Regions from separate parts of the Streptomyces sp. JLBG701 genome, predicted to be linked through region 3. Evidence: riboswitches for the same ligand, from Rfam matches in the RefSeq annotation. Region 3 holds a riboswitch; each other region holds the start of a gene.

Region 1 (3,265 bases), 4.8 Mb from region 3:
CCGGGTCGAGGCCCAGGAGATGGGCGGCCGGGATGAGGTACGCGGTCGTGGCACCGTCCCCGAGGTCGGCTGCCACCGTCATGCCGATGACCCCGCCCTGCTCGACGTCCCACACCGGCGCGCCGCTGAAGCCCTGCCCGATGGCCGGGCCGTGGAAGGACTCGCGGGTCTCCATCGAGGTCCAGCCCCGGCCCACCCGGCCGCGCAGCCTGCCCTGCACCCACACCCCGTGGTCGCCGGTGCGCAGCGGGAAGCCCAGGACGCGGAAGCGGTGGTCCCAGAAGTCGTCGCCGCCCGCGAGCCGTACGGGCGCGGTGCCCGGTACCGTCTCCTCCAGTTTCAGCAGGGCCATGTCGCCGCTGCCGTCGGGCCGTACGGGGACCCAGCGGATCACCCGGGCCCGTAGCCGTGCCGCGGTGGGGTGCGGCAACGGGAAGTCCAGCCACAGGGGTTCGCGGGGCGGTTCGGTGCCGGTGTCGGGGATGTCCAGTGCCCTGGCCACGACGTGGGCGCAGGTGCACAGGACATCGGCGGCGACGAGGAACCCGCTGCCGGTGACCTCGCGCTCGTTCCGCCAGATCCGTGCGATGCCCCGTTCGAGTCCGTCGTCAGGAAGGCCCGTCGGCATCCCGCTGCTCCGGAAGGCTCCTGGCCGGCGCGGCCGGCCACTGCATCGTGACGGTGAAGTTGGCCTCGGCGCTCCCCCGGGCCACGACCACACCCAGGTCGGCGCTGAGGGTGATCCCGAACTGCACGGTGATCTCGCCCGGCGGTCTGGGCAGTTCCCGGGTGCTGTCCACCACGGCGGCCAAGGCGGGACGTACGCGTGCCAGTGCCTGCTGGAGGGTCTCGGCCGCACTCGCGACGGCGGCGCCCGCGCGGCCCACCCGCTGTGCGCCGGCGGGACCGGACCCGGCCACCTCCAGAAGGACGACCTGCCCGTCGTCGAGCGCCATCTCGGCCACGTACGTCACAACGGCTCCCCTCTCACGGCTACGACATGTAGTGCACTGTCCGACGCACAGTGAACGCAAGCAGGGTCATCGATTGCCGCCCGCCCGAGGGGAATTCACCCCAAGCCACCTCCGACCGTCCGGTCGGCGTGGTAGCGATGTGGGCCTCGGCACACTCCCCCCTCGCAGGTCAACGGCAAGTTGACGGCTCTTCTCGGCCCGTGGTGGACTGCCGGAGCCATATACGGCGGCAGGAGAGGAAGCCGGTGCGAATCCGGCGCGGTCCCGCCACTGTCACCGGGGTAGTAAGCCCCGGGAGCCAGGAACTCTCGCCGCCGGTCTCGTCGAACCAGGGCGTGGACACCCTGAGTGAGGACATATCGCCATGCTCGGCTGCCGATTGCGGTCCAGTAGGTCCCGTACCAGAGCCCTGCCCGCCCCCGCGGTCGGCTGAGCGCGTGCGTGCCGATCGCGTCTTCGCGTACGGCGCCGCCGCCGGACTCATCGGTGACCTGCTCCTGGGCGATCCGCGCCGCGGGCATCCGGTCGCCGCGTTCGGGCGGGCCGCCGGGGTCGTGGAGCGGGTGTTGTGGCGGGACCACCGGGGGGTGGGCGCCCTGCACACCGCCGTGTGTGTCGGGGGTGCCGTCTCTCTCGCCGCCGTCGCCGCTTCCGCCGTACGTCCGTCCCGTGCCGCCTCCGTCGCCCTGACTGCCGCCGCCACCTGGGCCGTTGTCGGCGGTACCTCCCTCGGGCGGGAGGCGCGGGCCGTCGGGCGCTTCCTGGAGGACGGGGATCTCGACGGGGCGCGGGCGCGGCTGCCCCATCTGTGTGGGCGGGATCCGCAGGCTCTCGACGCCGACGGGATCGCCCGGGCCGTCGTCGAGTCCGTCGCCGAGAACACCTCCGACGCCGTGGTGGGGGCCCTGGTGTGGGGGGCGGTCGGTGGCGCGCCCGGGCTTGTTGGGTTTCGTGCCGTCAACACCCTTGATGCCATGGTTGGGCGCAAGTCGTCCAAGTACCGGCGGTTCGGGTGGGCTTCCGCTCGGCTCGACGATCTCGTCGGGTGGCCCGGGGCCCGGCTCACCGCCGTCATTGCCGCTGCCGCCGGTGGTGATCCGCGCGGGGCGCTGCGTGTCTGGCGGGACGACGCGGGCAAGCATCCGAGCCCCAACGCCGGGCCCGTGGAGGCCTCGTTCGCGGGGGCGCTCGGGGTGCGGCTGGGCGGGACGCTGTCGTACGGGGGGCGGGTCGAGCATCGGCCTGTGCTCAACAGCGCGGGGCGCGCGGTCGGCGTACCCGACATCGAGCGGGCCGTACGGCTGTCCCGGCGCGTGGGCTGGCTCGCCCTCGGCGTCTGTGTCGCCGGACGGCTTCTCGCGAACGCGAACACGAAGGGGCGTGTCTCATGAGCGGTGGTGGTCTTCTCGTCGCCGGTACGACCTCCGATGCCGGCAAGAGTGTCGTCACCGCCGGGATCTGTCGGTGGCTGGTGCGGCAGGGGGTGAAGGTCGCGCCCTTCAAGGCCCAGAACATGTCCCTCAACTCGTTCGTGACGCGTGAGAGTGCCGAGATCGGGCGGGCTCAGGCCATGCAGGCGCAGGCCTGTCGCATCGAGCCGACCGCGCTCATGAACCCCGTGCTGCTCAAGCCGGGGAGTGAGCAGAGCAGTCAGGTCGTGCTCATGGGGAAGCCCGTGGGTGAGCTCAGTGCGCGCGGGTATCACGGGGGGCGCCAGGAGCGGCTGCTCGGGACCGTCCTCGACTGTCTCGCCGAGTTGCGGGGCACGTATGACGCGGTGATCTGTGAGGGGGCCGGCAGTCCGGCCGAGATCAATCTGCGGCGGACCGACATCGTGAACATGGGCATCGCGCGGAATGCGCGGCTGCCCGTGCTGGTCGTCGGGGACATCGACCGGGGCGGGGTCTTCGCCTCCTTCTTCGGGACCGTCGCCCTGCTGTCGCCCGAGGATCAGGCGCTCGTCGCCGGGTTCCTCGTCAACAAGTTCCGGGGGGACGTCTCGCTGCTGGAGCCGGGGCTCGACATGCTGCGCGGGCTCACCGGGCGGCGGACGTACGGTGTGCTGCCGTATCGGCACGGGCTCGGGATCGACGAGGAGGACGGGCTGCGCATCTCGCTGCGCGGAACCGTGCGGGAGTCGAACGTCGCCCCGCCCGTCGGCGAGGACGTCCTGCGCGTCGCCGTCTGTGCCATTCCCCTCATGTCCAACTTCACCGACGTGGACGCCCTGGCCGCCGAACCGGGTGTCGTGGTGCGCTTCGTGGACCGGCCCGAGGAGCTGGCCGACGCCG
Region 2 (3,265 bases), 6.7 Mb from region 3:
CGGGGTCGGTGGTCGGCACGAGGAGCATGGTGATGCCCTTGTGCGGCGGGGCCTCGGGGTCGGTGCGCACGGCCAGCCACACCCAGTCCGCGGTGTCGCCGTTGGTCGTCCAGATCTTCTGTCCGTTGACGACGTACTCGTCACCGTCCCTCACAGCACGCGTCTTGAGCGCCGCCAGGTCGGTGCCCGCGTCGGGCTCGCTGTATCCGATCGCGAAGTCGATCTCGCCGGAGAGGATCTTCGGCAGGAAGTACGCCTTCTGCTCGTCCGTGCCGAACCGCATGATCGTCGGGCCGACGGTGTTGAGCGCCATGAGCGGCAGCGGTACGCCTGCCTGGGCGGCCTCGTCGAAGAAGATGAACTGCTCCATCGGGGTCAGGCCGCGCCCGCCGTACTCCTCGGGCCAGCCGACGCCGAGCCAGCCGTCCGTGCCGAGCCTGCGGATGGTGTCGCGGTAGAAGCGTTTCTGGGCGGCCGGGTCCGCGAACCGGGCGTGGGCGTGATCCGGCACCAACTTGGCGAAGTAGGCGCGCAGTTCGGTACGCAGCCGCTGCTGCTCGGGCGTGTATTCGAGATGCACGGCGCCTCCAGGCTCATCGGTCGGATTAGCGAAACGTAGTTTCCTCATGGCAGAGTGTTACGCGCATGCCCGGCGCCCAGGCGACGTCGGGCGCCCTCCTCGGCGAGGTCGTCAGACCTGGCCGACCAGCGTCCGGAGGGACGTGCCACGCGGGCTGCCGGCTCCGGCCGTTCAGCACCAGGGCACGAAGACGATCGGCTCACATCCCTGAGCGACACCCAGGATCACTAGGCCGATCAGAGACGCTCCCCAAGGCCGGTCCCGACGGCGCACACAGTAGAACGTGTTTCAGAAATTGGGAACACGCGGAGCGGGACGGCACACGGGAAAGGCCCCCGGCAAGCCGGGGGCCTTTCCGTCGTTCGATCGCTCAGTGTGCGACGGGACTTGCCGGTGCGGCGGCCTTCCTCTGCCCGGCGGATGCCGGTCGCGGAACCAGCAGCCGTTCGGCCAACAGCCCGAAGACCAGCCCGAACGCGGTCCACAGCGTCGCCTGGATGGCGAGCGCGGCCAGTCGGTACTGCCACAGCAGGGTGGGCGGGAAGCCCTCCGGGACCTCGTTGAACGACGGCAGGAAGGCGTACGCCAGGCCGACGAGGAGGACGAATGTGGCGCCCGCCGCGAGGGTGGCGTTCCAGTTCCCCAGGCGCGGCGCGAGGCGCTTGCCCAGGATCACCGTGCCGATTGCCAGCAGCACGCTGAGGACGATCATCAGGAAGTACAGCACTGTGCGCTGGTTGAGGGTGTCGGGGTCACCGACGGCCGGCGGGTTGGCCGGGTACTTCAGGAACGGGACGACATAGACGGCGACCAGACCCGCCGCCGCGAGGAGCAGCGCGCTCGCCCGCGGCCCGAAGCGGCCGATCCGGCCCAGCGCGAAGCAGTACGCGAGGGCGGCGATGCCGCCGAACGCGACTCCGTAGACCAGGACCCCGGTGCTCAGGCCCGCGGTGGACTGCATGGTGCGGCTGACGAGTTCGGTACCCCCGTGCTCGTGGGAATGGGCCTCCTCGAACGCGATCGCCTCGTCCACGCGCGGCTCGCCCAGGAAGTAGGCGACGACCAGCGCGAGCAGTCCCGCGGCGAGACCCGCGAGCATGCCGCGGACCAGGAGGCTTCTGACAGTTGCTGAGTTCATGTGCTCGTGCTCTTCCCTGTCGGTGTCAGTGGCAGGGGAAACCGAGCATGTGGCGGGCGTCGTGCACCCACTCGTGCACGCCCTCGCCGGACACCAGGGAGGTGGCGCCCTGTTCGGCGCCGACGAAGTAGAGCAGGACCAGCATCAGGATGCCGAAGAAGACCGCCCAGGGGACGATCGCGCCGATCGGCAGCGTTGCGGGTACGGCTGTGGGGGCAGCGGTGGGCTGGACGGCGGACTGCGCCATGGCAGGACCTCCTGGGGAACTCGCGTCCCGTCTCGGTGGTGCACAGGACGACGGGTGCGGGTCTGACTTGCCCGGGCCCGCACCAGGGAGAGGTGCGGTAGAGGCTTACAGTGGCGCGACCGTGCCGGATTCTCACCGGCTTCCGCCGAACCGTCGTCAATATCGACCGAGAACGTACCGCGAAGTGGGGGTACGGCCAAGAGCGCACGGAGGGCGCGGGTGTGCTCCTGTGCGCTTGCGTACGCCGTGAAACGGCGGGATTGGTAGGGATGTTGAGCGCGGGAGTGGACGTATGACGAGCCGAGTGATGTTGATCTCACCGGCGATCACGGCGACGCTGCGGGAGGCCCGCTTCGACGACGGCTGTTCGCTGGACGCCTCCGGGCTGCGGCTCGCCCGGGCGGCCGCGGGCACCCTTCCGACAGCTGAGCGGGTGTGGTGCTCCCCCACCGTGCGCTGCCGCGAGACGGCCGGCGCGCTGGGCCTCGACGCCGTGGACGTACCGGAGTTGGCGGGGATGGACGCGGGACGCTGGCGCGGCGCGACCCTGGCGGAGGTGGGCGCGCGGGAGCCCGAGGCGTTGGCCGGGTGGCTGACGGATCCCGGATGCGCGCCGCACGGCGGGGAGTCGGTGCGGGCGCTGTGCGAACGGGTCGCGGGCTGGCTGGAATCGGCCGCCCTGGTGACGGGCCGCACCGTCGCCGTGGTCGAGCCCGAGGTCGTACGGGCCGTGGTGGTACGGGTGCTCGGGGCGCCGGAGTCGGCGTTCTGGCGCACGGACGTACCGCCGCTGACGTCGGTGGAGGTCAGTGGCAGGTCGGGGCGGTGGAACCTGCGGATCGGGCAGGCGCTGGGCGACACGCGATGAGTCAGTTGAGCGTCGCGATGAAGTCGGTGCAGGCCCGTGCGCACGCACGGCACGCGGCCGCGCCCTGCTCCGCGCCGGGCTGCCTGTCGAAGACGAGCGCGCACTCCAGGCAGACGGTGCGGCACCACTCCAGCTGGACCCGGATGCCGACTTCGTCCTGACCGCCCTGCTCGGACAGCACACGGCAGGTCGCGTCGCACACCTCGGCGCACATGATGCCCTGGCGCCGCACCAGTTCCTGTGCCGCGGTCCCGTCCGGATCCACGAGGCTCGCGCTCAGCGCGCAGGCCCGCGCGCAGTCGGAGCACGCCTGCGCACACGCGAACCGGTCCTCCAGGAACCGGAAAAGCTCCTGCTCGGAAGGCAGCATGTCAGTCACACCGGGCGAGTAGCCGGACGCGCGTGCGTCAAACCCCTGAGGACAGACACCGA
Region 3 (3,265 bases):
TCCTGGCGACGATGCCGTACATCGCGCTCCAACTGGTCGGCATCCAGGCCGTCCTGGACGTGATGGGCGTCGGCGGCGGCGAGGACACCAACTGGTTCGTCAAGGACCTGCCGCTGCTGATCGCGTTCGGCGTGCTGGCGGCGTACACGTACTCGTCGGGTCTGCGGGCCCCCGCGCTGATCGCGTTCGTCAAGGACACGCTGATCTACATCGTCATCGCCGTCGCGATCATCTACATCCCGATCAAGCTGGGCGGGTTCGACGAGATCTTCAAGGCGGCGAACGAAAAGTACACGGCGGCCGGCGTCGGCGGCCTCGTCCCGGCCGAGGCGGGCCAATGGACGTACGCCACGCTGGCGTTGGGCTCCGCGCTCGCGCTCTTCATGTACCCGCACTCGATCACGGCGACGCTCTCCTCGCGCAGCCGTGAGGTGATCCGCCGCAACACCACGATCCTCCCCCTGTACTCGCTGATGCTGGGCCTGCTCGCCCTGCTCGGGTTCATGGCGATCGCGGCCGGAGTGAAGGTCACCAACGGGCAGTTGGCGATCCCGCAGCTCTTCGAGACGATGTTCCCGGCCTGGTTCGCGGGCGTGGCCTTCGCGGCGATCGGCATCGGCGCGCTCGTCCCGGCGGCCATCATGTCCATCGCGGCCGCCAACCTCTTCACCCGCAACATCTACAAGGACTTCATCCGCCCGGACGCGACCCCGGCCCAGGAGACGAAGGTCTCCAAGCTGGTCTCGCTGCTGGTGAAGGTCGGCGCGCTGGTCTTCGTCCTGACGATGGACAAGACGGTAGCCATCAACTTCCAGCTCCTGGGCGGCATCTGGATCCTCCAGACCTTCCCGGCCCTGGTCGGCGGCCTCTTCACCCGCTGGTTCCACCGCTGGGCCCTCCTCGCGGGCTGGGCGGTCGGCATGCTCTACGGCACCTTCGCCGCATGGGGCGTGGCCTCCCCGACCCAGAAGCACTTCGGCGGCTCGGCGAAGGAGATCCCGGGCATCGGCGAGATCGGCTACATCGGCCTCACGGCCTTCGTCCTGAACGTGGTGGTCACGGTGATCCTGACCTTCATCCTGAAGGCGACCAACGCCCCCGAGGGCGAGGACGAGACCAGCCCGCAGGACTACACGGCGGACGCGGGCGACAAGGGCGTAGAGACGGAACTGGTAGGCGCCGCTCACTGACCCCACCTAAGGGGCGCGGGGAACTGCGCGACCAGCCACACACAACCCGCAACGGGCCACCGAGAGCAAGAAACTCGGCGGCCCGTTGTCGTACCCATCCGGCACACTCGCCAACATGGACATCGCGATCAGGCAGGCGACCCCCGACGAGTACACAGCCCTAGGCGAAATCACCGCCCAGGCCTACCTCCAGGACGGCCTCCTGGACTTCGGCGAGAGCGACGAATACCTGGGCGAACTCAGAGACGTAGCCAAACGAGCCGCCGCCGCAGACGTCCTCGTCGCCACAGCACAGGGCCACCTACTCGGCGGAGTGACTTTCGTCCCGGCCGGCGGCCCCATGGCCGACATCGCAAAGCCCGGCGAGGCAGAAATACGCATGCTGGCGATCGCTCACGGGGCCCGAGGCCAAGGCGCCGGCGAGGCCCTCGTACGCGCCTGCATCGACCGCGCGAGGGCCACCCCCGGCTGCACAGCCATCGTCCTGTCGACCCAGCGCACGATGCACTCAGCCCACCGCATCTACGAACGCCTGGGCTTCACCCGCACACCCGCTCGCGACTGGAATCCCATCCCGGAGCTCGACGACATCACTCTCCTCACCTACGAGTTGACGCTGAGTTGACGCCCTGACACGCGACACGACACAACATCTGGTGGTGCCATGACGGCCCGGCACAAGATGTATGCTCATGCTCGCTGTCGCCGCAGGGGAATCCGGTGCGAATCCGGAACTGTCCCGCAACGGTGTACTTGTGCATGTTTTGTGCACATGGTCAGTCCGAGGACCTGCCGACAGCGCGCCCGGCCGTCCGGCCCGGGTGCATTGACGTCCGGGCCTCGCGGAGTGGGCCGGTGGACGCGACGCCGCGCGCGCTCGTGAACTGCCATGCCCTCCCCAAGGCCCCGTGCCGAGCGAGGGAGAGCCCCACGTGACCATCGCGCCAGCCGAACCGGCTTCAGCGACCGCGACCACGGCCGAGACCGAGACCGACGGTCCCGGAACCGCGCTGCTGCGGACCCTGACCGAGCTGACCGCCGACCTCCCCGACGCCGACCCCGGCCGGGTCGCCGCCGCCGCGTTGCGCGGCCGGTCCGCCCGGGCCGACGAGTCGGAGTTGCGCGAGCTGGCCACGGAGGCGGCCGCCGGCCTCATCTCCGAGGACCCCGCGTACTCGCGGCTGGCCGCGCGGCTGCTGACGATCAGCATCGCCGCCGAGGCCGCCTCGCAGGGTGTCACGTCGTTCACGGAATCCGTCGCCGTCGGCCACCGCGAGGGCCTCATCGCCGACCGCACCGCCGAGTTCGCGCGCATCCACGCGGCCCGCCTCGACGCGCTCGTCGACCGCGAAGCCGACGACCGCTTCGGCTACTTCGGCCTGCGCACCCTCCACAGCCGCTACCTGCTCCGGCACCCGATCACCCGCAAGGTGATCGAGACGCCCCAGCACTTCATGCTGCGCGTGGCCGCCGGCCTGGCGGAGGACGACACGACCCGAGCTCTCGACGAAGTAGCCGCGCTCTACAGGCTCATGAGCCGCCTCGACTACCTCCCCTCCTCCCCCACGCTCTTCAACTCCGGCACCCGGCACCCCCAGATGTCGTCCTGCTACCTCCTCGACTCCCCGCTGGACGAGCTGGACTCCATCTACGACCGCTACCACCAGGTGGCCCGCCTCTCGAAGCACGCCGGCGGCATCGGCCTGTCGTACAGCCGGATCCGTTCCCGCGGCTCCCTGATCCGCGGCACGAACGGGCACTCCAACGGCATCGTCCCGTTCCTGAAGACCCTCGACGCGTCCGTCGCCGCCGTGAACCAGGGCGGCCGGCGCAAGGGTGCCGCCGCGGTGTACCTGGAGACCTGGCACTCCGACATCGAGGAGTTCCTTGAGCTGCGCGACAACACCGGTGAGGACGCCCGCCGTACGCACAATCTGAACCTCGCGCACTGGATCCCGGACGAGTTCATGCGCCGGGTCAACGCGGACGCGGTCTGGTCGCTGTTCTCCCCCGCCGACGTGCCCGAGCTGGTCGACCTGTGGGGCGAGGAGTTCGACGCGGCGTACCGCAAGGCC

What was found. A riboswitch is a leader RNA that binds a small molecule or an ion and turns the genes downstream of it on or off. The one in region 3 is predicted to bind cobalamin.
Region 1: another riboswitch for cobalamin. It lies ahead of AC5DRG_RS12585 (cobalamin biosynthesis protein); the one in region 3 lies ahead of AC5DRG_RS35275 (ribonucleoside-diphosphate reductase subunit alpha).
Region 2: another riboswitch for cobalamin. It lies ahead of AC5DRG_RS03875 (CbtB domain-containing protein); the one in region 3 lies ahead of AC5DRG_RS35275 (ribonucleoside-diphosphate reductase subunit alpha).

What each region holds. Positions count from the first base shown of each region.
Region 1 covers NZ_CM178588.1:2,749,975-2,753,239, forward strand. The annotation lists gene AC5DRG_RS12575 (nSTAND1 domain-containing NTPase) at 1-628, opposite strand, end outside; gene AC5DRG_RS12580 (CU044_2847 family protein) at 609-974, opposite strand; cobalamin riboswitch at 1,162-1,301, shown strand; gene AC5DRG_RS12585 (cobalamin biosynthesis protein) at 1,412-2,365, shown strand; gene AC5DRG_RS12590 (cobyric acid synthase) at 2,362-3,265, shown strand, end outside.
Region 2 covers NZ_CM178588.1:855,402-858,666, forward strand. The annotation lists gene AC5DRG_RS03865 (acyl-CoA dehydrogenase family protein) at 1-580, opposite strand, end outside; gene AC5DRG_RS03870 (CbtA family protein) at 951-1,718, opposite strand; gene AC5DRG_RS03875 (CbtB domain-containing protein) at 1,744-1,965, opposite strand; cobalamin riboswitch at 2,001-2,135, opposite strand; gene AC5DRG_RS03880 (histidine phosphatase family protein) at 2,258-2,833, shown strand; gene AC5DRG_RS03885 (four-helix bundle copper-binding protein) at 2,835-3,203, opposite strand.
Region 3 covers NZ_CM178588.1:7,588,158-7,591,422, reverse strand. The annotation lists gene mctP (monocarboxylate uptake permease MctP) at 1-1,190, shown strand, start outside; gene AC5DRG_RS35280 (GNAT family N-acetyltransferase) at 1,306-1,815, shown strand; cobalamin riboswitch at 1,842-2,001, shown strand; gene AC5DRG_RS35275 (ribonucleoside-diphosphate reductase subunit alpha) at 2,123-3,265, shown strand, end outside.